3 regions of the Actinomadura sp. WAC 06369 genome follow, and region 2 is predicted to be linked to each of the others. Evidence: riboswitches for the same ligand, from Rfam matches in the RefSeq annotation. Region 2 holds a riboswitch; each other region holds the start of a gene.

Region 1 (9,776 bases), on a different contig from region 2:
GCGGCGGAGAAGACGAACCCGATGACGCTCGGGGCGCCGTTCGACGGGGAGACCGTCGGCGTCGGCATCCCGATCATCATGAACTTCGAGGAGCCGGTCGAGAACAAGGCCGCGGTCGAGCGGGCGCTGGTGGTGCGCGCGAGCAAGCCCGTCGAGGGCGCCTGGCACTGGGTCGACGACGAGCAGGTCGTCTTCCGGCCGAAGCAGTACTGGCCCGCGCAGACCAAGGTGACGTTCCAGGCGCACCTGGCCGGGGTGAGCACGAGCAAGGGCGTCTACGGCGGCAAGAACCAGCGCATCGCCTTCACCGTCGGGGACTCCCAGGTCAGCACCGCCGACGAGGACTCCCACAAGATGGTCGTGAAGGTCAACGGCAAGAAGGTGCGCACGATCCCGACCAGCATGGGCGACGGGTCGGAGCGCAGGTTCACCACCACCAACGGCATCCACCTGGCGATGCAGAAGGACGACCCCGTCACGATGACGTCCTCGTGGATGGGGATCGCACCGGGCAGCGCGGGCGGGTACAGCCTCGTCGTGGACGACGCCGTGCGCATCTCCGACAGCGGCGAGTACGTGCACAGCGCGCCCTGGTCCGTCGGCAGCCAGGGGAGCTCGAACGTCAGCCACGGCTGCATCAACGTGAGCCCGTCCAACGCCGAGTGGTTCTACGAGATGACGATGCGCGGCGACCCGATCGTTGTCACCGGCACCGACCGGGAGCTGGAGCCCTACAACGGGTGGAGCTACTGGCAGATGGACTGGAAGAAGTGGGTGAAGGGCGGCGCGCTGAAGCGGTCCGTGAAGATCGGGCCGAACGCCGATCCGGCGAACCTGGCGGCGCAGGCCGACCGGCCCGCCGGGCAGCCGGCCGGGAGCTGACCGGGTCAGCCGCCGGACCGCGGCGGCGGGACCCGGACGCCGTGCAGGCGCGCCCAGTCGCGCGCCATCGCGATCCGCTCGGGTCCCGCCGGGTGCGACATCCACAGGAACCGCTCGACGGGGTTCGGGCTCAGGTCGGAGATGTTGCGCACCGTCAGCTCGTGCTGCATCGACACGAACGTCGCCGGGTCCCGGGTGAGGTCGAGGGCGTGGACGTCCGCCCGCGCCTCGATCCGGCGGCTGACGAGGTTCTGCACGGGGGCGGCGAGCTGCATCGCGACCGCCAGCAGCGCCACGACGAGCGCGACCGACCGCGGGTCCGCGGCCCCGCCGCCCCGCGCGGCGGCGCCCGCGGTGGCGTCGGCGCCGGTGCTCTCGTCCGCGCCGGTGGCCGCTTCGGGGGCGCTTCCGCCGCGCGGGACGACCCCGGCGCGGCGCAGCAGCCGCGGCGACGTCATCAGCGGGTACAGCAGGCACACGCCGCCCGCGACGGCGAGCGCCCCCACGAGCGTCCCCCACAGCACGTCCCCGTCGTCGGCGTGGCCGAGCTCGTGCCCGACGATGGACTCCACCCGCTCCGGCGGCGACTCCAGCAGCGTGTCGTACAGGACGATCCGGCGCGTCGAGCCGAACCCGGACACGTAGGCGTTCAGCGAGGTCGTCCGGCGGGACGCGTCCGCGACGAGGACGTCCTCGACCGGGACGCCGTCGCGTTCGGCCATCGCCAGCAGGTCGGTGCGCAGCCGCCCCTCGGGCAGCGAGTGGAACCGGTTGAAGACCGGCTCCACCACCACCGGGTACGCGAACGACGCCGCGACGACGAGCGTGAAGCCGCCGGCGGCGGCGCCCGTCCACCAGTAGCGGGGGAAGCGGCGCACCGCCGCGTACAGGAGCAGCAGTACGAGGCCGTAGACGACCCACGTGAGGCCGAGCGACTTCAGCTCGTCCGCGAACCACGCGGGCCAGCTCTGCGTGGAGAGCCCGTAGTCGCGCAGCACCGTCTCGCCCCAGACGTCGAACGGCAGTCCGGCGAGCCACAGCAGCGTCGTCACCGCCGCGGCGGCGACGAGGACGCGCAGCGGGCGGCGCGGCACGCGCGCCGTCGCGAACCGGATGAGCCGCGCGCCCAGCGGCGTCAGGCCGAGCAGGAGCACCACCGCGAGCCCGGCGGCGAGCCCCGCGTACGCGGGCGGGTTGAGCGCGGAGTCGAACGCGGCGCTGCGGGCGATCTCGGCGGGGGAGTGGTCCGCGGCCGGGTCGGGGGCCGTGCGGCCGCCGGGGACCGGGCCGGGCAGCGGGTTCCACGGGGTGGTCAGCGCCAGGACGGTCCCGACCGCGGCGAACAGCGCGGCGGCGGCGACGGTCGCGGCGATCCGGGGGCGCCGCAGCCGCCCGTCCTGCTGGCTCACGTGAGCTCCTTCGTCAGGTAGGCGCGCCACCGCGCGGTGAAGCGGTCCGGGGCGAGGCCCAGCTCCTCGCGCAGCGCGGTCTCCAGGGGGGTGCGCCCGGCGGCCCGGTAGAGCCGGACGAGCGTCGCCTCACCGTACCGCTCCGCGATCATCCGGCAGGCGAGCCAGGACTCCTGGTACGCCTGCGACAGCCGCCGCGCGTCGCCGGCGAAGTCGTCCGGCGCGGGCAGTCCCGCGGGGACCCGCCCGGCCGCCACCTCGCGGCGCAGCTCGGCGGCGGCGTCGCGGACGCCGATGCCCGCGCCGCGGTACCCGACGTAGTCGGCGAACCCCTCGATGAGCCACAGCGGGGTCGTGTCGTCGCGGGCGCCGCCGGTCGCGACGTGGGTCAGCTCGTGCGTGAGGACGACCCGGCGGCCGAGGTCGTTGAGGCGGCCGAACGGCGCGGGCGAGACGACGACGCGGTCCCGCCCGCCCTTCCCGCCGGGGCCGGGGGTGACGGCGGCGAGGGCGGCGAACGACGCGACGTCCGTCCCCGGCCCGGCGAGCTCCGCGGCCAGGGCGGGGTCGGCGGGCGCGAGCGCCACCGCGCGGCGCGCCCAGCCGGTGCCGACGACGTCGGTGACGGCCGGCACCGCGGCGTCGAGCAGCGCGGCGAGGCCGTCCAGCCCGGTCGTGTCGCCGATGACGAGGCTCGCGGCGCCCGCGGCGACGGCGAGCGGCCCGGCGTCCCAGATCGCGGCGTCGTCGGCGAACCCGCGGGCCGAGCCGTCGCCGGTCACGGCCCACGCGCCGGAGCGCGGCGCGAACGTCAGCTGGCGGACGCGCGCGGCGTCGCCGTCGTCGAAGCCGCGGAACCGGTAGCGGGTCTCGACGCGGACGACCACCGCGTCGCCGTCCTCGTCGAGGCGGGGGTCGACGACCTCCTCGCGCCAGCGGCCGAGCGGGAGCCGGCGCAGGTTGTCGAAGCGGCGCGCCTCCGCGTCGCGGAACCCTTCGGGCGCGGCGGCGACGGTCGCGAGGAACGCGGCGCGGTCGCCGGTCCGGACCGCCTCGGCGCGGCGGGCGAGGACGGCCGCGGCCCGCGCGGGCTCGAACGGGCCCGCCGCCCGCGCCGTGTCGCCCGTCCGGTCCGCGGTCCGGCCGGGGGCTGGGCCGGCCGCGCCGGAGCGGGCGCCGAGCAGGCCCGCGCCGCCCGCCGCGAGCAGCGCGGCCCCGCCCGCGCCGAGGGCGAGAACCCTGCGGCGCGAGACGGGGCCGCGCGCGCCGTCCGGGGCGGGGTCGTCCTTCATGGGCGCGATCCTATGCACCCGGACCTGTGCCCCCGGACGCATGTACCCGGAGGACCCGCCCGGACGGTGTCAATCCGGTCGTGTCACTTCTCGGCGTACTCGGGGTAGCCGTAGCCGACGATGGTCGAGGTCGAGCGCTCGCGGATCTTGACGGCGCTGTCGGTGTTGCCCTCCACCGTCTTGACGGTGCCGTCGTCGATCTTCTCGATCACCATGCCGACGTGGTCGATGGCGTCGATGGAGCTGCTGCCGCCCCAGTCGAAGAAGACGATGGCGCCCGGTTCGGGCTCGGTGCCCCAGCGGCCCTCGTCCTTGAACCACTGCGCGTGCGTGACGGTGTAGGCGTCGTGCCCGAACTGGTCGTCGGCCCCGATCTGGGAGCCGATCCACGAGATGAACATGCTGCACCAGGCGGCGTCGCTGTAGCCGGCGAGGGAACCGCCGTCCCGCTCGACCGTCTTCTTGGACCGTTCCGATTCGACGTACCAGTCGTTGAACTTCGTCTCGCCGTTGGCGTCCTCCTTGATGCCCACCTGCTTCTCCGCCATCGCGATGGCGTCCTGCGCGGTGGGCTTGCTCTTCTTCTTCTCCTCCGACCCGCCGTCCCCGGACGCGCCGGACCCGGCGTCGCCGGAGCCGCCGCCGGACCCGGAGCCGGAACCGGCGCCCGCGTCGTCTCCGCCGGGCTCCCCGGCGTCGTCGGACGCCGCGGAGCCGCCGGAGCCCCGGTCGCCGCCGTCCTGCACGACCGCGAACTCGGCCGCGGTCTTGGCGGTTCCGGAGTCGAACTGCAGGACCGACGCCTGCGCGGTCGCCGCGGCGGTGCCGAGGACGGCCGCGCCGACGACGACGCCGCCGGTGGTGCGCCACGAGAGGGGAATGGCGCTCCACGACCGGGGGGACCTCCGCAGGGCGGAGGGGAGGGGGTTGGAAAGGGGGAACGGGCCGGGCGTGCGTCGCCTGGCGGCCCGGTGCTTGCCTGCCACGGGGATTGCTCCTTGGCTTCCATTCCGCCTACCGGGTTAGCTGACGGGTTCGGGCGTGGAAGCCGCCCTACGGCCTGGGGGCAGGCCGATTCACCCCGAAAGAACTGGTGGGTCCCCGGCTCCGCGGGCGGCCGTGCGCGGCCGCGGCGGACTCGGCGGCGGCGCGCCCGGGGGCGGGCGCGCCGGTGCGGATGGTCGGCCTCCCGGGGCGCGGTGCCCGCGGGGAGGCGGAGGGCGCGGCCGCCGGTCGGCCGGCGGCCGCGCCCTGGAATGCCGTTTCGGCTAGATGGTCCTCACATGTCCGTCAAAGGGCATGCGGGACGCGTCGAGAATCGTCTCCCGACGAATTTCTGAGGGGATGTCGGACAGAATTCACACTCCGTTTCTTCCAGACGCCTACCGGGTTAGCTGACGGGTTCGGGCGGGAAGTGGCCCTACGGCCGTCCGCTGGACGTGTCCAGGGGACGGACCGATTCACCCCGGCGTCGGAATGCCCGTCCGGAACGGTCCGGACTCCGACGCGAATGGGTCCCCGGCTCCGCGCGAGGCGGATTCGGCGTGCCGCTGCGATCGAGCGGCGCTGCTGTTGTGATGACGGCGGGCCCTGTCCAGGGGAACCGCCCGGGCCGTGCCCTCACCTCGTGGAACGCTGACAGCTCCATGCACGCTGCCGCGTGCGCACGGGGCGGGTGGCCGGCCTGGTCTCGCGGAGGCGGGGCCTCGGCGGGACCGCCGCGGCACCGTCGCGGTGCCGCGGGCGGCACGGGGGACGTGCCGCCGGGGGGAGGCGACACGTGGGGCGTGCCGCCGGAAGGGGGGAGACGGCGCGTGGGGCGCGCCGCCCGTCGCACGACCACTGGATGTGCCGTGCGGGCCGCGGCGTCTGGAGGGCGCCGCGAGTGAGGACAACGTACCAAAGCTTCAAGCGGAGGCAAATCCCCACTAAAACGACAACGGACCAGGTAGGACCTGGTCCGTCGTCTCCGGCGCCCGCTCCGGGACCTCGGCCGAGGCCCGCGTCGCGGGGCGCTCCTGGCACCCGGGGGTGTGTGTCAGGGGCGCCCGGCGCCGTAGTAGTTGTTCAGGTAGTAACCCGAGGTGATGCTCACGACCTCGACGTTCTTGCCGGTACGCGGCGCGTGGATCATCTGGCCGTTGCCGACGTACATGCCCACGTGCCCGAGGCCGCTGAAGAACACCAGGTCGCCGGGCTGCAGGTCGCTCTTCGCGACCCGCTTGGTGGCGGCCCACTGCGAGTTCGTGGTGCGCGTGATGCTCACGCCCGCCGCGCCCCACGCCTTCATGGTGAGACCGGAGCAGTCGTAGGTGCTCGGGCCCTCGGCGCCGTACTCGTACGGCTTGCCGAGCTGGGCGTAGGCGAAGTCGAGCGCCGTGCCCGCAGCGCCGCTGGCGGGACCGTTGTAGGTACCGCCGACGCTGCCCGAACCGCTCGAGGAGGAGGTCGTGCCGCCGAGGCGGCGGACAAGCTTCTGCTGCTTGTCGATCTCCTTCTCGACCTTGGCCTTCTGCTTCTTGATCTCGTCGGACTTGGCCTTGACCTCCTCGTAGGCGGTCTTGGCCGCCGCCTGCTCCCGGCGGAGCCGCTGAGCGGTGGCGATGAACTGCGTGAGCTCGGAGCTGCGCTCGCGCGACAGCAGCGAGAAGACCGCGGACTGGTCGAGGATCGCCTGCGGGTCGTCGCTGCTGGCGAAGCTCGCCACGTTCGTGGCGTCGTCGCCGCCCTTCTTGTAGGCGTTGGCGGCCATCTGGGCGACGGTCCGGCGCTGCTCCTCGAACTTCGCCTGCTCTTCGGTCGCGCTCTTGTTCGCCGCCTGGTACTTCTTCTTGGCGATCTTGAGCTTCTCACCGATGTCGTTGTACTTCTCGACGTACTGGTCGACCTTCTTGTTCAGTTCGTCGAGCTTCTCCTGCGCCTCCGCGGCCGTGGGCTGCGGGTCGGCGTGCGCCGCCACCGGGGCGGACACCAGCGAGGTCGTCACGGCGAGGCAGGCGGCGACCGCCAGCCCGCGAAACGCTCTCGCCGTCCCGAGCCCGCCCTTGCGGCGCGTGGGCTCCCCGATGTGATCATCGGTCACGGTCGAAATCAGCCCCTCTCGTCGACGACACAATCAGCCGACGACAGTAGCGAGGCCCCACACCGCTCACAACCGGTTCATCACTATTTGCTTGCCTTCTCCGCCGAACACCCACTTTTGGTCACCACAAGATCACACAACGCCGGAGGCGGCGGCGTCCCGGCCCGCGGGCCTGGGAGATTTCTCACTCAGGAACGGCCGAGCCGCCGCAGCAGAAGCGTCGACGGGCAGGGCCGCGCATTCGCCCGCCGCGCCGCGTCGGCCACCTCGCGGTCCGACGAGACCACCACCACGGCCCGGCCCGGCGGCTCCGCCCGCACCAGCTCGCCGATCAGCTCGTCGGCCGTCTGCCCCGGGCTGCTGAACTTCACCCGGACGCCGCGCGGCGCGGCGATCGCCACCGGCCCGTCCAGCTCGGCGCCGTCGAACACGCACGTCACCTCGGCGCGGGTCTGCGCCGCGAGCCCGCCGAGCCCCGACACCAGCCGGCTGCGCTGGTCGGCCAGCGGCAGCTCCCCGTACCCCGTCTTCGTGACGTTGTAGCCGTCCACCACCAGATGCACCTGCGGCAGCGTCAGCAACCGGTCCAGCAACTGCGGGTCGCTGTCCGACAGCGCCCGCCCCGGCAGCGTCCGGTGCGTCAGGGTGTCCGGCTCCATGCCGCCGACCGCGTCCGCCGGCCGCCCGATGGTGGACGGCAGCGCCAGCTCCCGCCGGACGCCCTGCGCCGCGTCCTGCAGCGCGTCGAGCAGCATCCGCAGCCGGACGTCGTCCACGTTGCGGCCCTCGCGGGCGGCGCGCTTCGCCGCCTCCGCCGCCGCCTCCGCCCGCTCCGCCCGCGACCGCAGCTTGCGCAGCTCCTTGTCGGACGCCGCCGCGCGCTCCCGCGCGGCCGTCAGCTCCCGCTCCGCGTCGGCGGTCACCTCGGCGGCGTGCTCCTGCGCGGCCCGCGCCTTCGCGCGCGCGTCGTGCAGCTTGCGGCGCAGCTCCGCGACCTCCGCCTTCGCCCCGCGCAGCTCCGCCCGCAGCTTGTCGAGCTCCCCGGAACGGGCCGTCCGGGCCGCCGCGACCTCCTCCTTCAGCGCGGCGACGCGCCGCTCGGCGTCCTGCTCCTGCGACGCCGTCGCGGACCGCTCCAACTCCTCCCGCGCCGCCTCGACGAGCGCCGTCCAGCCGGGCGGCCGCAGCAGGTACCCCAGCATCGCCACCCGCACCGGGTCGGCGGCGGGCGGGACGTCGCCGCCCTCGACCGCCTCGGCCAGCTCGGGCTGCGCCGCGCGCAGCGGCCCCGCGACGCTCGCCCGGAAGCCGGCGTCCTTCTCCAGCAGCGCCGCGATGTGCTGCCCGGCGAGCTTGGCGCGCTTGCGGCGCTCGAACCGCGCGAACCGGCGCAGCGGCATCGGAACCTCACCGGGCGGCAGCGCACCGAGCAGGTCGGCGGCCGTCTCCACCACGCCGTGCCGCACCGCCTCGGGCAGCGGCCGCTCCAGCCGCTCTTCGGGCCCGCTGTCGATGATCCCGCTCCTTCCGGGGTTCCGCCGGTGCGCTCTCCGGGAAAGACAGGTCTTCCCGGGCGCCCCGCACCCTAACCGGCGTCCCCCCGTCCGGCCGACCCCGCCACCCTAGCGGCACGGTCGCCCCCGGGTGGCGTCCTCGGTGACTGTCGGTGGCGTCCTCTACGGTCGCCGTCATGACGACTGCGCACGGGAACGATGTGCCGGACGTCGGGGTCCAGGGCACCCTGGACGACCTCGGGACGCCCCTGGCCGAGGTGACCTTCGTCGTGGTCGACCTCGAGACCACGGGCGGTTCCGCGGCCGACTCGGCCATCACCGAGATCGGCGCCGTGAAGGTGCGCGGCGGCGAACCGCTCGGCGAGTTCGGCACGCTGGTCGACCCCGGCGGCCCGGTCCCCCCGTTCATCACCGCCCTGACGGGCATCACCACCGCGATGGTGACGGCCGCGCCCAAGATGGACTCGGTGCTGCCCGCGTTCCTGGAGTTCGCGCAGGGCGCCGTCCTCGTCGCGCACAACGCGCCCTTCGACATCGGGTTCCTCAAGGCGGCGTGCGCCGCGCAGGGGCGCGCCTGGCCCGCCTTCCCCGTCGTCGACACCGTCGACCTCGCGCGCCGCGTCCTGTCCCGCGACGAGGTGCCCAACTGCAAGCTCGGCACGCTCGCCCGGTTCTTCCGCACCGCCACCGAGCCGACGCACCGCGCGCTCGCCGACGCCCGCGCCACCGTCGAGGTGCTGCACGGCCTCATCGAGCGGCTCGGCTCCTTCGGCGTCACCTCGCTGGAGGACATGCGCGGCTTCGCCAAGGCGCCCACCCCCGAGCAGCGCCGCAAGCGCCACCTCGCCGACGGCGTGCCGAGCGCCCCCGGCGTCTACCTCTTCGAGGACGGCTCCGGCGAGGTGCTGTACGTCGGCAAGAGCGGCGACCTGCGCTCCCGCGTGCGCAGCTACTTCACCGGCTCGGAGACCCGCCGCCGCGCCCGCGAGATGGTCGGCCTCGCCGAGAACGTCCGGACGATCCCGTGCGCCACCGGGCTGGAGGCCGAGGTCCGGGAGCTGCGGCTCATCGCCGAGCACAAGCCCCGCTACAACAAGCGGTCGAAGTTCCCCGAGCGGGCCATCTGGCTCAAGCTCACCGACGAGCCGTTCCCCCGGCTGTCCATCGTCCGCGAGTGCCGCGACGACGGCGCCTGCTACCTCGGCCCCGTCCCGTCCCGCCACCAGGCCGAAGAGGCGCGCGCCGCACTGCACGAGGCCGTCCCGCTGCGGCAGTGCACCCAGCGGCTCACCCCGCGCCTCATCGACGCCGGACGGGCCCGCTCCTGCGCCCTCGCCGAGCTGGGCCGCTGCGGCGCCCCCTGCGAGGGGCGCGAGTCCGCCGCCGACTACGCCGCCCACGCCGACACCGCCCGCGCCGTCATGCGCGGCGACGTCCGCCCGGTGGTCGCCGCCGCGCGGGTCCGCATCGACCGGCTCGCCGCCGAGCTGCGCTACGAGGAGGCCGCCGCGCAGCGCGACCGGCTGCACGCGTTCGTCCGGGCCGCCGCCCGCGGGCAGCGGCTCGCCGCGCTCGCCGGCCTGCCCGAGCTCGTCGC
Region 2 (9,776 bases):
GGTCAGGTGCACCCACGCCCACGGCTCGGCGGACAGCGCGTGGTGCCGGTTCCCGTCCTCGTCGACCGCGCTGAGCGGCTTGTGCATCTCCCGGAGGCGGCGGCCCTCGTCGATGGCCTCCTGCCCGCCGTACACCCAGGTCTGCACCGACGCGAAGCTGCGCATGGCGCGTCCCACCGGGTCGGTGCGGAAGCTCGACAGCCGGTCCACCACGGCGCCGATCGCCGGGTGCATCGTCTGCAGGATGAAGACGCTGTTGCCCGCGACCGCGGAGCTGTACAGGCCCATCGTGTCCCACAGGATCGAGCCCGGTCCGAAGGGGACCGGTTCTCGGCCGCGCTCCGCGGCCGGGACGATCTTCCCGGTCGCCGGCTGCTCGGTCGCCGACCGCCCGGTCGTCAACTGCTCGGTCGTCATCTCCTCGTCTTCCTTCCGCGCGCAGGGGGCTACGGGATAAGTTGAACGCGAATAAGTAGTCGCTTACAAGTCGCGTTCGCTGTGAGGTGCCGCATGAGCCGCCCACCTGGACTGACGCCCCGGAGGGTCCCCCGGCAGGACCGGTCGCGCCGCACGGTCGAAAGGATCCTGGACGCCGCCACTCGCGTTCTCGCCGACCGCGGGTACGACGGCGCGTCCACCAACCGCATCGCCGCGGCCGCCGGGATCAGCAACGGATCGCTTTACCAGTACTTCCCGAACAAGGACGCCATCATGGTCGCGGTGGTCGACCGGTTCGCCGACCACCTCACCGAGCGGCTCGGCGCCCAGATCGACGCCACGATGACCGAGCCGTGGCCGGTCGCGGGCCGCGCCCTCCTGGACGTCCAGATCCGGCTCTTCGAGGAGCACGCCGACCTGCTGCGCATCATCGTCGAGCAGATCCCGCGGCTCGGCCCGTTCGACAAGCTCGCGGGGCTCCAGCGGCGGCTGACCGACCTGGTCCGCGTCCAGCTCCTGCTGAACCGGTCCGATTTCCGCGAGGACCTGGACGTCGACACGACGCTGTGGATGCTGACCGAGATCGTCGGCTCGGTCTCGGTGCGGTACGTGCTCGACCGCCCGCCCGTCCCGCACGAGCGCATGGTGGACGAGCTCGCCGACCTCGTCATCGGCTACCTGCGGGGCTGACCGCCGCCGGTGGGGCGGACTTGGCCTCCCATTTGCGGTCTTTTGGGGCTTTGGTACCGTCATGCCCACATCGGCGCCCGGAGGGGCGCCCAGACCATCGATCAGTGTCCGCGTCACCCCGGCGCGCGTGCGTGCGGGGGACGGCGGCGACGCCGAGTCCGCGTCCGCGCGGAGCCGGGGAACCAGCGCGATCGACGCCCGGACCGGCCGGTCCGCGTCGCTTCGCAGGGGTGAATCGGCGCCTCGCCACGAGGCGCCGTAGGGCGTCTTCCATGCCCGAATCCGTCAGCTAACCCGGTAGGCGGCATGGAAGGAGTAGCCGTGATAGGTCGGCACGCCATTTCAACGAAAGTCACCGCCCCGCTGGCCGGCATGGCCCTCGCGGGCATCTTCGCCGGGTCCCTCGCCCTCGCGTCGTCGGGCGGCGACGAGGACCCCGGCGGCGACCGGCGCGCCGCGGCGCTCTCGGCGCACCGCGCCGCGCCGTCGGCGGCCCCCGAGGAGCGCGAGAGCGGCCCCCCGAAGCTCCCGGCCGACTGCAAGCCGAAGGAGGCCGCCGACCTCGACCACGGCAACGGGCGCATCCCGGACGAGGAGCTGTGCCCGCTGCCGCAGGAGGACGAGTCGCTCCGGGCCGACGCCGCCGCCGCGTTCTACGAGCTGAACGCCGCCTACCACGAGCGGTTCGGCGAGGAGATGTGCGTCCGCAGCTCCTACCGGAGCTACGAGCGGCAGGCGGAGCTGTACGCGAGCATGCCCGCGGGCATGGCCGCGGCGCCCGGCAACAGCAAGCACGGGCTCGGCATCGCCGCCGACCTGTGCGGCGGCGTCGAGGAAGAGGGCACGCCGCAGTTCGAGTGGCTGGAGGACAACGCCGAGGAGTACGGCTGGATCCACCCGGCCTGGGCCTACAGCAACCCGTACGAGCCCTGGCACTGGGAGTTCGACGTCGGCCAGAACGACTGACCTCCCGGGGTGCCCCCGGGGGCGCCGAACGTCCGGGGGCGGGCGGCCCGCCCGCTCGCCCCCGAGCGCTGCGGGCGGGCGTTGCGCCCCGCCCCGCCCGGTGCAAGAATCCCATTCGTGTGAGCGAGAATCATCTTCCCGGCCGGTCGGACGACGTCGCGGACCGCATCGCCCGGCGCACCCTGGCCAAGCGGGGCGCGGCCTACGCCGGCGAGGTGCGCCGCCTCCTCGACGCCGCGCTCGAGGTCATGCGGGAGCGCGGGACGGCGTCGCGCCCGCGCGTCGCGGACATCGTGAGCGCCGCGGGGCTGTCCAACGAGGCGTTCTACCGCCACTTCCGCTCGAAGGACGCGCTGGTCGCCGCGCTGCTCGAGGACGGCACCGAACGCCTGCACGGCTACGTCGCGCACCGGATGGCCAAGGAGCCGACCCCGGAGCGGCGGGTGCGGGCCTGGGTCGGCGGCGTGTTCACCCAAGCCCGCGAGGAGATCGCCGCCACGACGCGCGCGGTCCTGTGGAACGCGGGGGCGCTGAGCGAACTGGCAGGCTCCAAACCGCCCGTCGCCAGCGGCCGCCTCGCCGAACTGCTGCCCGGCCCCTTCCGCGAACTCGGCAGCGACGACCCCCTCCTCGACGCCTCGCTCGCCGCCCACGCGACCTTCGGCCTGCTCGCGGACTACGTGTGGGGCGGCACCGAACCCACGGACGGCGACGTGGAACGCGTCACGGCGTTCTGCCTCCGCGCGATCACACCGGCGAGGACCGGAGCGGAGGACGGGGGCGCCGGCCCGCGGGCGCGGTGAGCCGCCGGGTCACCTCCCGGGCTTGCGGGCGACCCCGCACGCCCCCAGACCCTCGATCTCGTCGCCGGGCTCCCGCTCGGCGGGGTCCAGCTCGGGCCGCCAGCGGAACGGGTCGACCAGGCCGGGCTCCAGCAGCTCGAAGTCGGCGAACAGCGCGGTGATCTGGTCGCGGTCGCGCAGCGTCCCGAGGCCCATCGTCCCCTGGTACGCCGTCGCGACGTCCTGGAGGGACGGGAGCACGTGGCTGATCGTCAGGAAGCTGCCCGGCGCGAGCCGGTCGCGGAGGCGGGCCAGCAGTTCGGCGGGCGTGGGGTCGGGCAGGAAGTGGAACAGGGCCAGCGCGCTGACCGCGACCGGCTCGCCGAAGTCGAGCGTCCGGGCCGCCTCCCGCACGATGCGGTCGATGTCGGCGACGTCGGAGTCGATGTAGGCGGTCGCCCCCTCCGGACGGCTGGTCAGCAGCGCGCGGGCGTGGGCGAGCACGATCGGGTCGTTGTCGACGTACACCACGCGGGACTCGGGCGCGACGCCCTGCGCGACCTCGTGCAGGTTGGGCGACGTCGGCAGCCCGGTGCCGAGGTCGAGGAACTGGCGGACGCCGTGCTCGCGCGCGAGCAGGGCCACGGAGCGGGCCAGGAACCTGCGGTTGGCCCGCGCCAGCGGCCGCAGCTGCGGGCAGATCTGCAGCACCTGCCCGCCGAAGGCGCGGTCGGCCGCGAAATGGTCCTTGCCGCCGAGGTAGAAGTCGTACACCCGGGCCGGATGCGGCTCGTCGGTGCGCAGGTCCGCTGGGGGGTTCTCGGTCATGAAGGTCGCTTCCTAGCGGGAGCCGGTGTGATCATTTACCGGAAGGGTATCGGCGAAACGTTCCGTTGGTCCTGTCCGGACGGAACTCCTCGCGGCCGGTCGCGTACCACCGCACCGCCGCCGGCTTGGTGCGCGCCGCGCTCGTCCCGCGGGCGGTCGACGGGCTGGAGACGGCCGGCGCCCGGTGCGACCGGCAGATCCTGCGGCTCGGCCTCGCGGGGAGCGAGGCGGCCGGGGCCGAGGTGTGGGGCGACCGGGCGCGGGCGCGCGTGGGGTCCGGAGGGGCGCGGCCGGATCGCCGGGTTCCTCTACGGCAACGGCCTGTCCCTGTTCTTCTTCCTGCGGCAGCGCGGGTCGCCCGAGTCCGAGCCCGTCGGGGCGTCCCACGGCGGCACGGGCGGCGAGGGCTGACCGGCCCCGCCGTCCGGCCCGCTTTCCGTGCCGTCCGTCCGTGGCCCTTTCCGTGGTCGGCACGGAGGCGCCCGGACGCCCGCCGCGACATGCTGGTGCCACGGCGAACGACCGGCCCGCCGGGCCCCGACCCCAGGAGTGACCATGACCAGCACGTCCACCGCCGCCTTCCGCTCCCGCGCCGAGCGCCGCCGCGACACCGAGCACCGCCTGGCCCGCGACGTCGACGTCTGGGTGGCGAGCGCGTCGCCGGACGGCCTGCCGCACCTGGTGCCGCTGTCGTTCGACTGGGACGGGGAGCGGCTCACCCTCGCCACCCCGCGCGACAGCCGCACCGGCCGGAACCTGGCCGCGTCCCGCACCGTCCGGCTGGGCCTCGGGCCCACCCGCGACGTGACCGTGATCGACGGCGAGGTCGAGGTCCTCGAGATCGACGCGCTGCCGCGGGAGCGGGCCGACCGGTTCGCCGCGCGGACCGGCTTCGACCCGCGCGCGCAGTCCGCGCCGTACCGCTGGTTCCGCGTCGCGCCGCGGCGCGTCCTGGCCTGGCGCGAGGAGAACGAGCTGCGCGGCCGCGAGCTGATGCGCGACGGCCGCTGGCTCGCCTGACCGGCGCCCCCGGCGCGGCGGGGGCGACCGCCCGGGCCGCGGCCGCGCGCGAGTAGCGTGATCATCACGACCGCGACCGAAAGGGATGGGTGACGTGGAGATTTCCGGCGTCGGAGTGTGGAGTCAGCAGCTGCGGTACGGCGACCGCGGCGAGGCGGCGGAGGCCGCCGCGGAACTCGAGGAGCTCGGGTACGCCGCGCTGTGGATCCCGGACGTCGGCGGACCGCTGTTCGACGCGGTCGGCGGGCTCCTCGAGGCGACCGACCGGACGGTCGTCGCGACCGGCATCCTGAACCTGTGGATGCACGCGCCGGCGGACGCCGCCGCCGCGCACGCGTCGCTGACCGCCGCGCACGGCGACCGCTTCCTGATGGGCATCGGGGTGAGCCACGCCCCGCTGGTCGACGCGAAGGAGGCCGGCCGGTACCGCAGGCCGCTCGCCGCGATGACGTCCTTCCTCGACGGGCTCGACGCGGCGGAGCCGCCGGTGCCCGCCGCGAGCCGGGTGCTGGCCGCGCTCGGCCCCAAGATGCAGCAGACCGCGAAGGAGCGGAGCCGCGGGGTGCACCCCTACCTCGTCCCGGTGGAGCACACCCGCCGGACCCGCGAGGCGCTCGGCGACGGCCCGCTCGTCCTCCCGGAGCAGACCGCGATCCTGTGCGGGACGCGGGACGAGGCGCGGGCGATCGGGACCGGCTGGCTGCGCGGCTACCTGTCGCTGCCGAACTACGCCAACAACCTGCTGCGCTCCGGGTTCTCGTCCGAGGACGTGGAGTCGGTGAGCGACCGCCTGTTCGACGCCCTCATCGCGTGGGGCGACGAGGAGGCGATCAAGAACCGGGTGGACGAGCACCGGGCCGCCGGCGCCGACCACGTCTGCGTCCAGGTCCTCACCGCCGACCAGGACGCCTTCCCGCGCGACGCGTGGCGCCGCCTCGCCCCCGCGCTGCTCTCCGGCTGACGGACGACGGAACCGACGACGGAACCGGCGACGGAACGGACGGCGATCAGGACGACGCCTGGTCGCTGTCCTTCAGCCTGCCCCAGCCGTGCCAGCGGTCCACCCGGACCCATGCGGTGAACCGCGCGCGCGTCCGGTCGGGGTAGGGCTCGCCGGTGTAGTGGCGGGAGAGCCGGTCGATGTCCCGCAGGTCCGCGTCCTCGTGGATCTCGGTGACGTGGCCGATGAGCGTCACGTGGGTGTACCAGTCCTCGCGGTCGAGGACGGTGAGGGAGACCCGCGGGTCGCGCCGGAGGTGCCCGAGGCGCACCCTGCCCTCGTCCATGTTGACGACGGCCCGGCCGTCCTCCCACAGGTACCAGGTCGGCGTGGAGACCGGCGCGCCGTCCGAGCGCACGGTGGCGATGACGCACGGGTTGGGCCTGGCGAGCAGTGCGCCGGCCTCCCGCGGCAGCGGCGGCTTCGACATTGCGGACTCCCCGTTCTCCGGAAGCGTCGGGCTCGTGGGCACCTACCCTCGGTAGTCGCGCCGACACCTGCGGGCACCCGGCCCGCGTGACCGGCCGTTCCGGGCGCGGGTCCGCGCCCCCTTCTCTCCACCCGGCCCGCCGACCGGATATCGGCCGGGCCGAATTTCGCCCGTTCTGAGGGCTGGAATTCCCCTTCTTTCTCATCGCACGAGGTCGCTCACGCCTCGTTAACGGTCAGACATTTCCCGTTTTGCGCATTGATGTTTGTCCATAACGGACTTAGGAGACGCTGCGGCTGAAACCCCCCGTCGAGAGGTCTCCCATGAAAAGACTCCCCGCCGCCGCTGCGGCGACGGCCGCCGCCGCGGCCGTCCTCGTCGCCGCGGCACCGCCCGCCTCGGCGGCCCCGCCGCCCCCTCCGGGCGAGACCACCGCCCGCACCCACCTCGCGGAACTCACCGTCCGGGCCGAAGGCTCGATGACCGGCTACGACCGCGAGAAGTTCCCGCACTGGATCGACCAGGGCGACTCCTGCAGCACCCGCGAGGCCGTCCTCAAGCGGGACGGCGAGAACGTCGCGGTCGGCTCGGACTGCTACCCCACGAGCGGCTCCTGGTACAGCCCCTACGACGGGGCCACGTGGCGGCAGCCGTCCGACATCGACATCGACCACATGGTGGCGCTCGCCGAGGCGTGGCGCTCCGGGGCGTCGAGCTGGACGACGTCCCGCCGCCGGACGTTCGCGAACGACCTGGGCAGCTCCCAGCTCTGGGCGGTCACCGACAACGTCAACCAGTCCAAGGGCGACCAGGACCCGGCCGAGTGGACGCCGCCCCGCGCGGCCTTCCACTGCATGTACGCCCGGTCGTGGATCGACGTGAAGTGGCGGTACGGCCTCACCGTCGACGCGGCGGAGCGCGACGCCCTCGCCGGCCTGCTCGACACCTGCTGAGCGCGCCGGCGACCCGGGCCCCGGAACCCGGCCACCGGGTTCCGGGGCCCGGACCGTCACCGCGGCCGAGGGACGGCCGGCCGCCTCACCGGGTGTCGAAGAGGTTGGGGCGCCCGGCGCGGAACCGCCGGGCGTCGATCTCCTTGAGGCCGTCCAGTTCGGGCGGCCGGTGGAGCCGCCACACCGGGACGCGCGCGGCGGGGGAGTCCGCCGCGTCCAGCAGGGCGTTGACGGCGGCGCGCCCGGACTCGTTCGCGCCCTCCATCGTCGCCAGGTCGATGTTCGTGCGGACGTAGTCGCCGGCCATGAAGAGGTTCGGGATCGCGGTCCGGGACTCCGGGCGGTGCTCCCAACTGCCCACGGTGTTCACCATGAGCGGCTCGTCGTTGACGTTGCCGCCGGAGGGCGGGTGCCACGCGATCGCCGGGTCGAGGACCCAGGAGTGCAGCATGCCGTCGGGCAGGACGGACCTGCCGGTGTCCTCCAGATGGTCCTTCATCTGCGCCCAGCACTCCTCGGCGATCTGCGCCCTCGTGCACTTCTTGGCGGGCTTCCCGTACAGCATCCCCGGGGTGTCCCAGTCGGATATGTCGAGCGAGAGGCAGTCGGCGACCTCCCCGTCGCCGTAGTCGCGGGGGAAGTCGCGATCCCAGATGCGGCTCTGCAGGACGGCGGTGATCTGCCACGGCGAGTCCATGAAGTTCACCTCCTGGCCGATGCCGCCGGGCGTGCGCCGCAGGAAGAACTGGAGCCCGTTCATCCACTCGGTGCGCAGCTCGCGCAACGACGCCAGCCCCGGTGCGAGGTCGAGGACGGCCGGGGAGAGCAGCGCGCGGGCCCGGTCGACCGGCACCGCGCAGACGAACCAGTCCGCCGCGGCGCTCCGGCGGCGGCCCGCCGCGTCCACCAGCCGCACCGACCGGATGCGCCCGCCGCCGGTCTCCAGCGCCTCGACCGACTGCCCGACCGCGAACCGCACGCCCCGTCCGCGCAGGTACCGCACCCACGGGTCGATCCACGCCTCGTTGGTCGGCGCGTTCAGCATGCGGGCCAGGCCGCCGTCCGCGCCGAGGCCGAGCCCCGACAGCACGAACGCCTCGCCCATGGCGCCGACCGTCCGGGTGCTGGCGATCCGCTCCTTGACGGCCACCAGCCCGCGCGTCAGGAACCGCGCCACGATCGTCCGGTAGTCCGCGGACGCGCCCTCCGCGCGGACGTACTCCCACCACGGGACGTGCTCCCACTCGCCGAACCGCCGCTCGTCGCTGCTGGTCAGGTAGACGACGAAGCGGTTGACGAACAGGGCCAGCTCGGCCGGCGGGACGGCGGCGGCCTGCTCGACGAGGCCGGTGACGGTCTCCCGCAGCACTTCCGGATCGAGGCCGCCGGGCGCCGCCGGTTCGGGCACGGTGATGTCGGACCGGCCGCCGTTGCGGGCGATCCGCGCCGCGGTGAGCGGCAGCAGGTTGTCGTGGACGCCGTTCGCGTTGCCGGGGAACGGGATGCGCCGCATCGTGTCCGGCACGTTCCGGTAGAAGCCGGGGAAGAAGCGGAACCCGTGCTCGCCCGGCAGGTCGCGGCGGCCGTCCGCGCCGGTGCCCCGGACGGGGATGCTGCGCGACTTGCCGCCGAGGGCCTTGCGCTCGAAGACGGTGACGGCGAAGCCGCGTTCGGCCAGCTCGTGGGCGGCCGCCAGCCCGGCCATGCCGCCGCCGAGCACGGCGACCGTCCGGCCGTCCCGCCCGGCCGCCGCGCGGGCGGCCGGCGCGGGCAGCAGGACGCCCGCGCCGGCGGCGGCCGAACCGGCGAGGACGCGGCGCCGCGACACGGCGGCGGACGGCGGGGGAGCGGTTCCGGCGGGACGCCCGTGCGGCCTGCTCATGGCGATCTCCTCGGGGGTTCGGGGGCGGGCGCGTCCGGTCGGGGACACGGTCAGGACTGCGGCAGCCGGGCCTTCAGCGTGCGGATGTGCTCGATCAGGCCGAGCGATCCGGGGACGGTGCGGCCGAGCGACTCGGGCAGCGCGAGCAGCCCGAAATCGAGGATGAACGGGTCCACCACGTGGAAGCTCGTGCGGATCCCCGGCCGCGCCCCCCGCAGCCCCTGCGGCGTGGCCAGCAGCGAGGACGGGCAGGACAGCGTGGTCGTGTCCGGGTAGCTGAACAGCCCGGACGTCCGCCAGTCCGACAGCTCGATCGTCGCCATGCAGCCGTAGGTCTCGCGGGCCGTGACCCGTCCCACCACGCCCTGCCAGGTCCCGTCGCCCTTCACCACGCCGCCGAGCAGCGTCGCCGAGCCGTCCGGTTCGTGGGAGACGCCCCACTCCCATCCCGAGTAGCGCTGGTCGGCGACGTTGAAGCGGCCCCAGTTGTGGTCGTGGTAGCCGCGCCATCCGGTCACGCTGACGGGGGACGACGCCCCGGGCGGCTGGAGCCACCCGCGCACCCGGCTCGTCGCGACGGGCGACGTCCAGTACATCGTCTGGCCGTCGTAGGCGATCGGCCCGCCCGTCACCCCCGGCAGCGCGTCCTCGAACCAGATGTCCGCCTTGGCGAACAGGCCGTGCCACCGCAGGCGGTAGGCGCCTCGGCCGGGATCCCACACCAGGCTTCCCGCGCTGCTCTCCACGACGGGCCCGTCCGTCGCGGTCACCTTCGCGACCGGCTCGG
Region 3 (9,776 bases), on a different contig from region 2:
ATGCCGCGCCTGAACCGCTTGACCCGCAGGTCGCCGGGCCGGACGGACTGCTTGCGGGTGAACGGCGCCAGCTCGACGACGGCGGTGATCAGCTCGGGCTCCAGCGCGGCGGCGATGGTGGCGGCGCCGCCGGAGACCGAGTGGCCGACGAGGACGGCCGGGCCGCCCAGGTGGCGGATCAGGGCGAGCAGGTCGCCGGCGATGGCGGTGCGGCTCCAGTCGGACCAGTCGACGCTGGACTCGCCGCAGCCGCGCAGGTCGACCGCGGCGACCCGGTGGCCGGCCGCCACCAGGGCCGGGATCATCGCGCGGTACGCGGCGCGGCTGTCGCCCATGCCGTGGGCGAGGACGATCAGCGGGCCGGAACCCGTCACGTCGTAGGCGATCGTGCCGCCGTCGACGGCGAGGTACTCGGTCATGGCGCCTCCTTGGCTAAGAGCGTTAGCTAAAAGCTAATGTCATTCGCCAACGGTGTCAACATCCGGCGGGTCATGTTCGGCGGGTCATGTTCGGCGGGGATGCGGGAAGGGGTCCACGCGGTGATCGCCGCGGGGACCCGGCGGCGGACGGACGGGCGCGGCGGCGCCCGGAAGGGGGACATGCTCATGGCGGACCGTGCGCCGAGCGGCGGTTGAGCGTCCGGCCATGGCGCGCGGATCCGGCGACTACACGGGGCGGACGCAGTGCGGCGGCGCCGCCCGCACCCCGCTGCGCGACTTCCTGCGCACGGAGACCGGGAGCGCGGCCGTCCTGGTCGCGGCGGCCGCCGCCGCGCTCGTGTGGGCCAACGCGGCGCCCGCGGCGTACGAGGCGTTCTGGGGGACGCACCTGTCCGTCCGGCTCGGCGCGTACGGGATCTCGCTCGACCTGACCGAATGGGTCAACAGCGGGCTCATGACCCTGTTCTTCTTCGTGGTCGGGCTGGAGGCCCGCCGCGAGTTCGACCTGGGGGAGCTGCGCGAGCGCAGAAGGCTGACCCTGCCGCTCGCCGCCGGGCTCACCGGCATGGTCGTGCCGATCGCCCTCTATCTCGCGATCAACGCGGGGCACGGCACGGAGGGCGGGTGGGGCGTGGCGATGTCCACCGACACCGCGTTCGCCCTCGGCCTGCTGGCCGTCGTCGGCCGCCGCCTGCCGCCGGGCCTGCGGGTGTTCATCCTCACGATGAGCGTCGTCGACGACTTCCTGGCCCTCGGCGTCATCGCCGTCGCCTACGGCGACCGCCTCTCCGTGCCCGCGCTCGCCGCCGCCGCCGTCACGTTCGCCGTCATCCTGGGCGTGCGGCGCCTCGGCGTGCGGCGGGGCACGGTCTACGCGCCGCTGGGCGTGGTCATGTGGGCGGCGCTCCTCGAATCGGGCATCGACCCGATCGTGACCGGGCTGGTCATGGGGCTGCTCACCTACGCCTACCCGGCGCAGCGCGCCGACCTGGAGCGGGCCAGCGGGCTGTTCCGGCTGTTCCGCGAGCAGCCCACCCCCGAACTCGAACGGGACGTGCGCGCCCGCATCGCGTCGGCGATCTCCCCGAACGACCGCCTCCAGCGCCTGTACCACCCGTGGACGAGCTACGTGATCGTCCCGGTGTTCGCGCTGGCCAACGCCGGGATCCACGTCGGCGGCGGCGAGCTCGCGCGGGCCTTCACGTCGCCGGTGACCCTCGGCGTCCTCATCGGGTACGCCGTCGGCAAGCCGCTCGGCGTCGTCGCCGCGGCCGCGCTGACCACCGCCGCGTCCCGCGGGCGGGTCCGGATCCCGGTCGGCTGGGGGGCGCTGACCGCCGGCGGCACGCTGTCCGCGGCAGGGTTCACGGTCTCCCTCCTCATCGCGACGCACGCCTTCGAGGGCGAGGTGCTGGACGACGCGAAGATCGGCGTCCTGAGCACCCTCGCGGCCGCGTTCCTGACCTCCCGGCTCGTCACCGCCGTCCTCGCCGCGCTGCCGCCCGGGCTGCGGCTCCGGGCGCTGCTGGGGCGGGCGGAGGCGATCGTCGACCTGGCCGTGCCCGTCGACCCCGAGCGCGACCACGTGCGCGGGCCGCGGCACGCCCCGGTGACGATCGTCGAGTACGGCGACTACGAGTGCCCGTACTGCGGCCGCGCCGAACCGGTCGTCCGCGGGCTCCTCGCGGACTTCGGGGACGAGGTCCGGTACGTCTGGCGGCACCTGCCGCTGACCGACGTCCACCTCCACGCCCAGCTCGCCGCCGAGGCCGCGGAGGCCGCCGCGCGCCAGGGCCGCTTCTGGGAGATGCACGACGCGCTGCTCGCCGACCAGGGCGACCTGCAAGCCGACGACCTGCGCGGGCACGCGACCCGCGTCGGCCTGGACCTCGCGCGTTTCGCCCGGGACATGGACGCCCGCGCCGGGGCCGCGCACGTCGCCGCGGACATCGAGTCGGCCGACCTCAGCACCGTCGCGGGCACGCCCACCTTCTTCGTCAACGGGCGGCGGCACCACGGCGCCTACGACATCGCGAGCCTGTCCGCCGCGATCCGCGCCGCTCGCGCGCGCGCCGCCCTTTCGGACTGACGGGCAAAGATCGGGAAGAACATCCGGCGGGTGGGTGTTGGTAAGTCCTTGGAAGGCACTTGACCAGGGAAAAGATCGCTTTTGACTTGGTTTGCTTTCCCGGGGATGGTTGGTACCTTCGACCTGAACCACGCGGCACTTCGAGTGCCGCGGTCGGCCGTGCCAGGGATGCGGCCGTCGTCGCGGAGCGGATCACGCACGCGACGCGCGCCAGGAACGCGCGCCCTCCGGGAGCGGTCGCTCACCGGAGCCCGAGAGCAGTCGCTCAGCGAAATCCGACAATCCAGCGCCGCATCGCGGCGCGCAGGCCGAGTCCGCACGAGGCCCTGAGGGCCGAGCGGAGCCGGGGACCCGAGTACCAGGGGTGAATCGGCGCGTCCCGAGCGCGCCGTAGGGCTCTTCCATGCCCGAATCCGTCAGCTAACCCGGTAGGCGCCATGGGAGACAAGGAGATTCCCTGCATGACCGGTCGTTTCGATCGACTTAGCGAGTCCGTGAAGCGCTTCAACCCGCAGGCCGCCGTGAAGCGGCTGAGCCCGGAGGAGCGGGCCGTCGGCGTCGCCGTCGGCGCGGTGCTGGCCGGGACCGTCGGGCTGACGGCCTTCCACCCCCTCGGCGGGGCCGACGCGGCCACCGAGGCGCACGGCGCGGCCGGCGGCGGTACCGTCGCGGCGGCGCAGAACTCCGGGAAGACGGAGGCGTCGGGCGCGATGACCGCGGCCGAGGCGAAGGCCGAGGGCTGGAAGGTCCCGCCGCGCGCCGTCGCGGCGTCCGAGGTGATCGACCTGGCCAAGGAGCAGGTCGGCATCGAGGAGGAGGGGCCCGGCGACATGACCAAGTTCCACGACTGGTACGTCTCGACGCCGCACGCCGAGGCGACCGCGGCCCGCGACGGCGGCTTCTCGGTCGACGCCTACAAGGGCGCCCAGTGGTGCGACATGTTCGTGTCCTGGCTCGGCTCGCAGACCGGCGTCAAGAACATGGGCTGGGACGCCTACACCGTCCAGCACGCGAGCTGGTTCAAGGACCAGGACCGCTGGGGCCAGGAGGCCAAGCCCGGCGCGGTCGTCTTCTACGACTGGGGCGCGGGTTCGGGCGGCTCCATCGGCGCCATCGACCACGTCGGCATCGTCGAGAAGGACAACGGCGACGGCACCATCGACACCATCGAGGGCAACGTCGACAACTCCGTCCAGGAGAAGACCCGCGACAAGGGCCAGGTCGTCGGCTACGGCTACCCCGACTACGCCTGATCCCCTTACGCGCCTGATCCAACACGCGCCCGATCCAACGCGCGTCCCGAAGGCGCCCGGCATCCCCGCCGGGCGCCTTCGGCGTCTCCGGACGGGCGCCCGGGCGCCGGGCCGCCGGACCGCCCGCGGGTACCCTGGCGGGCATGCCGACCCTGCACGAGGAGGTCCTCGCCAAGCTCGGACCGCTGATCGTCTCGGGGGCGCTGGAGCCGGGGGCGAAGGTCAACCTGGAGTGGGTGCAGCAGGAGTTCGGCGTCTCCCGGACGGTCGCCCGGGAGGCCGTGCAGGTGCTCGCGTCGATGCGGCTGGTCGCCAGCCGCCGCCGGACCGGCGTCACGGTGCTGCCGGCGGACGAGTGGGACTCCTACGACCGCGCCGTGATCAGGTGGCGGCTCGGCGGGCCGGACCGGGACGTCCACCTGCACCAGCTCTCGGAGCTGCGCACCGCGATCGAGCCGCCCGCCGCCGCGCTGGCCGCCCGGCACGCGGACGTCCGGCAGCGCGGCCGGATCACCGAGCTGGGGGCGGCGCTGGAGACGGCGGGCGCGGCCGGCGACCTGGCCGCGTTCCTCGAGCACGACATCGCCTACCACCGGCTGCTGCTGGAGGCATCGGGAAACGTGATGTTCGCCGGCCTCGCGCACGTCGTGGAGGAGGTGCTGCGGGGCCGCACGCTGCACCGGCTGATGCCGCCGCGGCCCAAGCCGGAGGCGCTCCGCCTCCACCTGGTGGTGGCCGAGGCCGTCGCGGGCCGCGAGTCCGAGGTCGCGCGGGCCGCGATGACGGCGATCTGCGTCGAGGTCGCCGACGAGATGGGCCGGCTGGGCGGGAACGGCGCCCGCTCCTGACCGGGCGCCGTCCTGACCGGGCGCCGTCCTGACCGGCGCCCGGCCCCGCCGGGGCTAGACGACCAGCCAGAGGACCGCGGCGATCGCGAACACCGACAGGCCGAGCGTCGTCTCCAGGACGGTCCAGGTCTTGAGCGTGGTCTTCTCGTCCATCCCGAACAGGCGGCTGACCAGCCAGAAGCCCGAGTCGTTCACGTGCGACAGGACGGTGGCGCCCGCCGCGATGGCGGCCACGAGCAGGACCAGCTTGACGTCGCCGAGATCGGCGTCGGCGACCGCGCCCGCGATCAGCCCGCCGGTCGTGGTCAGCGCGACGGTCGCCGAGCCCTGCGCGACGCGCAGCAGCGCCGCGATGACGAACGCCTGCAGGATCAGCGAGATGCCGAGGTCGGACAGGCTCTCGCTCAGCGCGTCGCCGATGCCGCTGAGCTCCAGCACCCCGCCGAACATGCCGCCCGCGCCGGTGATCAGGATGATGGCGCACACCGGCCCGAGCGCCCGGTCGACGATCCCGCTGACGGTGGCCATCGACGCGTTGGGGCGGCCGAGCAGCAGGATCGCCGCGAGCACCGTGATCAGCAGGGCCACCGGGGTGATGCCGAGCAGGCTCAGGTAGCCGACCCACGCCTGGTCCCCGTCGAGGACGTCGGTGTCGACCAGTGTCGTGAGCACCGTGTTGAAGGAGATCAGCACCAGCGGGATGAGCAGCAGGGCGAGGACCGTGCCGAAGGACGGCGCCCGCCATCCGGCCCCCTCGGCCTTGTCGCCGTCCCGCACCTCGCCGAAGATGATGTCCGGCACCGGTACGTGCACCCTGGCGCCGAGGAAGCGGGACACCAGCATCACGCCGACGTACCACGCGGTCACCGCGATGGGGATGCCGATGAGCAGCGTGAGCCCGACGTTGGCGCCGATCAGGTTCGCCGCCGCGACGGGACCCGGATGGGGCGGGACGACCGCGTGCATCGCGGCGAACGCGCCCGCCGCGGGCAGCGCGTAGTACAGCACGGACCCGCCGAAGCGCCGCGCCACGGTGAGGATGATCGGGACGAAGACGACGAGCCCGGCGTCGAAGAAGATCGGGAACCCGAACAGCAGCGACGCGACGCCCAGCGCGAGCGGGGCGCGCTTCTCGCCGAACCGGCCGATGAGCGTGTCGGCGAGCGTCTGCGCGCCGCCGGTGACCTCCAGCAGCCGGCCGAGCATGACGCCGAACGCCACCAGCAGGGCGACGCCGCCGATCGTGTCGGCGAACCCGTACATCAGCACGTCCGGGATGTCGCCGGGCTCGAACCCGACGGCGACGGCCGTCAGCACGCTCACCAGCACCAGGGCCACGAAGGCGTGCAGCTTCACCTTCATGATCAGGAAGAGCAGCACCGCCACGGCGCCCGCCGCGATCAGCAGCAGCGTGACGGTGCCGTACTGCGGCTCGATCGCTTCCACGGCGCCTCCGTCCGTCCGGCCCGTCGGTCATCGGGTGCGTACGCTCACGATGCCGCAAAGGTATGACCTTTACAAGGCTCTGGTCCGCCCCGCGTTCGGGCCGGGCTACCGGCCCTTTTACCCACGAAAGCGCGAGGGATCGCCGCGTTCAGCCCGCTTCCGGGGCGAGGGTCCGGGCGACGGACCGGCGGGCCGCGAGGCGGGCGGGGACGGCGGTGAGCGCCGCCGTCACGGGCAGGGCGGCGAGCGCGGCGGCGAGCAGCAGCCACGCGGGCGGCCACACCGTGTTCCCCGCGCTGAACGGCAGGCACAGGGCGAGGCCCAGGGGGATGCCCGCGAGGGCGCCGGGCAGCGTCGGCAGCAGTTGCGCGGCGGACAGCCCGGCGGTGACCTGCGCGGGGGTGGCGCCGAAGGCGCGCGCGACGGCCATCGTCGGCCGGGCGTCCTGCGCCGTCGTCCAGGTGACCGCGACGGTGTTGACGGCGGCGAGGACGATCAGCGCGAGGGTGACGGCCAGGATGACGTGGCGCTCCTGGGCGTCCCGCAGCGCGGTCGCCATCGCCGAGCCCGGGTAGCCCTTCGTCGGCTGGGCGTAGATCACCAGCAGGCCGATGACCGTGGTCATCGTGCAGGCGGTGTTGCAGGCGTGCAGGAAGGCGCGGCCGGGGCGGCGGGCGACCAGCCGCAGCCCGAGCAGCAGCGGGGTCGGCAGCAGCGCCGACACCCGCGTCAGGCGGGCCCGGTGCGCGGGCGGGCGGGGGCCGTCGGCGAGGGCGGCGGCGGTGCCGGCGCGCAGCGCCCGCACGGTCGGGCCGAGCGTGGTCAGCGCGGCCACCGCCAGGGCGAGGACGGTCGTGACCGCCGCGGTGTCCGCGGACGGCCCGACCGCGGTGGTGATCAGGCTGCCGCTGGGGTTCACCACGGCGCGCCCGGCCAGCCGCGCGGCGAGCAGGCCGAGGACGTTCGCGACGAGCGCCAGGGCGAGGTACTCGGCGAACAGGACGGCGGCGACGAGGCCGGGCGTGCCGCCGACCGCCTTGAGCAGCCCGACCCGGCGGGTCTGCCGCACGGCGCGTCCCGCGGCGAGCGTGGCGACGCCGCCGACGGCGAGGAAGGCGAGCAGCCAGCTCCCGACGGCCAGGATCGGCTTGCTGCCCCGCAGGATGACCTCGTCCTGCTCGGCGATCATCTGCCAGGGCGTGAAGTTCACCCAGGTGTCCGCGAACGCCGGGGCGAGCGCGGGGTCGTCCCGGGTCAGCTTCGCGGCCGCGCCGGGATCCTTCAGCTTCAGGTAGGTGAAGGAGGTGACCGGGACGTCGCCGGACGACGCCAGCGCGCGGGTGTCCGGCTCGGCCAGCCAGACCAGGCCGCCGCCGTCGCTCGGCCCGCCGTTCGGGCCGATCCCCGGCGCCCACGGGTAGACCGAGCGGGCCGCGGTCACCGCGATGCCGACGACGGGCAGCGTGCGCCCGGCGACCGTGACGTCGTCGCCGACGCGGACGTCCAGCGCGGCGGCGAAACCGCGTTCGAGCACGGCCCCGCCGGGCCGGACCCAGCCGCCCGAGGTCACCAGCGGGCGGTCGACCGGGCCCGGCGCCTCCGCGACGGCCTGCACCACCGCCGCGCCCGTGGCGCCGCCCGCCGTGAGCGACGTGTGGTACTGGCGGTGCGGGCCGCTGTGCGCGACGACCCCGGGCGCGTCCGCCAGGGACTCCAGCGCCCGGACGGTCTCCGGGTCGGTGCCGGGCGAGTACGCGGCGACGTCCGGTCCGGCCGTGGCGGCCCGGGTGTGCTCGTAGAGCCGCTCGGTCGCGCCCTGCATCGACATGCCGAGGCTCAGCATCGCGGTGGCGGCGGTGATCGAGACGACCAGGACGGCGGCCTGGGCGGGATGCCGGCGCACGTCGGCCAGGACGAGGCGGAAGACGAGCAGGAAGCGGCCCACGGCGTTCGATCTCCTATGCCTAACGGTTAGCCAATTGATAGCGGTCCGCCGAGACGGGTGTCAAAGCCGGAGGTTCCGTCCGGGCATTGGCCGCGCGGGGCCGATGTGAGATGGTGAGACGAAGTGAGTATGAACGTCTCACACGTCCGAGCGTCTCCCGGAGGCCGCCATGACCGACCTGGACGTCCGTCCCATCACCGCCGGCGCCATCCCCGGCCCCGACTCCCTCACCTGGCGGTACGCGGGCGACTGGCGCGGGGCGCTGACCGGCCGCGCCACGCTGCTGCTCCAGGTGGCCCACCCGGTCGTCGGGGCGGGCGTCGGGCAGCACTCCGGGTTCCTGGAGGACCGGTGGGGACGGCTCGCGCGCACCCTCGAGTCCACGTTCGACTTCCTCGGCTACCGCGGCGAGCGGCGGGGACGGCGGGAGGCGGCGCGGCTCCGCGAGGTGCACAAGGACATCAAGGGAGTGGATGACCGGGGGCGCCGCTACCACGCGCTCAACCCGGAGGCGTACCTGTGGGTGCACGCCACGCTCTTCCACGGCATGGTGCAGACCCAGCGCCTCTTCGGCCGGGGCGTCCCGGCGGCGCGGGAGGAAGCCCTGTTCGGCGAGTGGCGCGACCTGGCGCTCGCCCTCGGCATCACCGAGCGCCACCTCCCGGCCGGCCCGGCCGCCTTCCGGGAGTACTTCGACGCCATGGTCGAGGACCGCCTGGAGTGCAACGACACCGTCCGGCTGCTCATCGACCTCGACCGGACGCCGCTCCCGCCCCCCGCCGCGCTGGCCGCTTCCGGACCCGGCCTGGTCCGGGCTCGCGCTGCCGACGGCCGCCGTGCTGCGCCGGGTCGGCACCGGCGCCCTGCCGCCGGTCCTGCGCGAGCGGTTCGGGCTGCCCTGGTCGGCCGCCGACGAGCGCCGGTTCCGCGCCTTCGCCGCCGCCCTGCGGACCGCCGACCGCGGGATGGTCGGGCCGCTGCGCTACTCGCCGATCGCCTCCCGCGCCCTGCTGCGCGCCCGCCTGCGCCGGTAGGCTCGTCGGCGGGATGAGCCACCAGGACGATCCGAACCCCGCCGCTGCGAGCCCCGCCGAAGCCGACCCCGCCGACCCCGCCGGTGACGCGGTGCTGCGCGGGCTGCTCGCCGAGCCGTCCGGGACGGCGTCCGGGCCCCAGGCGGACCGGATCCTGGACGCCGCGCTCGACCTGTTCACCGCCTTCGGGCCGCGCCGCACCACGATGGACGACGTCGCGCGCACGTCCGGGCTCGGCCGCGCCACCGTCTACCGGCGCTTCCCCGGCAAGAACGAGCTGGTCACCGGGGTCCTGCTGCGCGAGGCGCGGCGCTTCTTCGACGAGCTCGACCGGTCCGTCGCCGCCTTCGACACCCTGGAGGAACGCCTCGTCGAGGGGTTCGTCACCACGCTGCGGATCAGCCGCGAGCAGCGGCTGCTGAACCGCCTGATGGTGCTGGAGCCGGACGTCCTGCTCCCGCACGCCACCGGACGGGCGGGGCCGCTGCTGGCCGCCGCCCGCGGCTACCTCGCCCGCCGCCTGCGCGCCGCCCAGCGGCAGGGCGACGCGGGCGACTTCGACCCGGAGGTCGTCGCGGAGATCCTGGTCCGGCTCACGCAGTCGCTGCTGCTGACCCCGGCCGGGCTCATCCCCCTCGACGACGAGGGCGCGCGCGCTTTCGCCCGCCGCTACCTCGTCCCCGTCCTGCGCTGAGCCCGCGCCCGTCCCGGCGGCGGGACG

Evidence for each region. A riboswitch is a leader RNA that binds a small molecule or an ion and turns the genes downstream of it on or off. The one in region 2 is predicted to bind cyclic di-AMP.
Region 1: it holds a riboswitch for cyclic di-AMP, as region 2 does, so the genes downstream of both, DMH08_RS22365 (CHAP domain-containing protein) here and DMH08_RS02510 (M15 family metallopeptidase) in region 2, are expected to answer to the same signal.
Region 3: it holds a riboswitch for cyclic di-AMP, as region 2 does, so the genes downstream of both, DMH08_RS13660 (CHAP domain-containing protein) here and DMH08_RS02510 (M15 family metallopeptidase) in region 2, are expected to answer to the same signal.

Annotation. Positions count from the first base shown of each region.
Region 1 covers NZ_QHJN01000084.1:4,749-14,524, forward strand. Annotated here, with positions in the region: gene DMH08_RS22350 (L,D-transpeptidase) at 1-882, shown strand, start outside; gene DMH08_RS22355 (M48 family metallopeptidase) at 888-2,291, opposite strand; gene DMH08_RS22360 (hypothetical protein) at 2,288-3,583, opposite strand; gene DMH08_RS22365 (CHAP domain-containing protein) at 3,667-4,569, opposite strand; cyclic di-AMP (ydaO/yuaA leader) riboswitch at 4,581-4,709, opposite strand; cyclic di-AMP (ydaO/yuaA leader) riboswitch at 4,948-5,138, opposite strand; gene DMH08_RS22370 (C40 family peptidase) at 5,622-6,665, opposite strand; gene DMH08_RS22375 (NYN domain-containing protein) at 6,854-8,119, opposite strand; gene DMH08_RS22380 (DEDD exonuclease domain-containing protein) at 8,356-9,776, shown strand, end outside.
Region 2 covers NZ_QHJN01000006.1:22,410-32,185, forward strand. Annotated here, with positions in the region: gene DMH08_RS02500 (oxygenase MpaB family protein) at 1-417, opposite strand, end outside; gene DMH08_RS02505 (TetR/AcrR family transcriptional regulator) at 511-1,128, shown strand; cyclic di-AMP (ydaO/yuaA leader) riboswitch at 1,269-1,446, shown strand; gene DMH08_RS02510 (M15 family metallopeptidase) at 1,450-2,094, shown strand; gene DMH08_RS02515 (TetR/AcrR family transcriptional regulator) at 2,214-2,897, shown strand; gene DMH08_RS02520 (SAM-dependent methyltransferase) at 2,907-3,704, opposite strand; gene DMH08_RS02525 (pyridoxamine 5'-phosphate oxidase family protein) at 4,260-4,724, shown strand; gene DMH08_RS02530 (TIGR03620 family F420-dependent LLM class oxidoreductase) at 4,819-5,685, shown strand; gene DMH08_RS02535 (PPOX class F420-dependent oxidoreductase) at 5,732-6,154, opposite strand; gene DMH08_RS02540 (HNH endonuclease family protein) at 6,478-7,107, shown strand; gene DMH08_RS02545 (hydroxysqualene dehydroxylase) at 7,193-8,989, opposite strand; gene DMH08_RS02550 (hypothetical protein) at 9,040-9,776, opposite strand, start outside.
Region 3 covers NZ_QHJN01000040.1:14,289-24,064, reverse strand. Annotated here, with positions in the region: gene DMH08_RS13670 (alpha/beta fold hydrolase) at 1-419, opposite strand, end outside; gene DMH08_RS13665 (Na+/H+ antiporter NhaA) at 646-2,529, shown strand; cyclic di-AMP (ydaO/yuaA leader) riboswitch at 2,851-2,978, shown strand; gene DMH08_RS13660 (CHAP domain-containing protein) at 2,991-3,782, shown strand; gene DMH08_RS13655 (FadR/GntR family transcriptional regulator) at 3,926-4,630, shown strand; gene DMH08_RS13650 (GntP family permease) at 4,685-6,076, opposite strand; gene DMH08_RS13645 (ABC transporter permease) at 6,225-8,021, opposite strand; gene DMH08_RS41595 (oxygenase MpaB family protein) at 8,191-9,072, shown strand; gene DMH08_RS13635 (TetR/AcrR family transcriptional regulator) at 9,069-9,749, shown strand.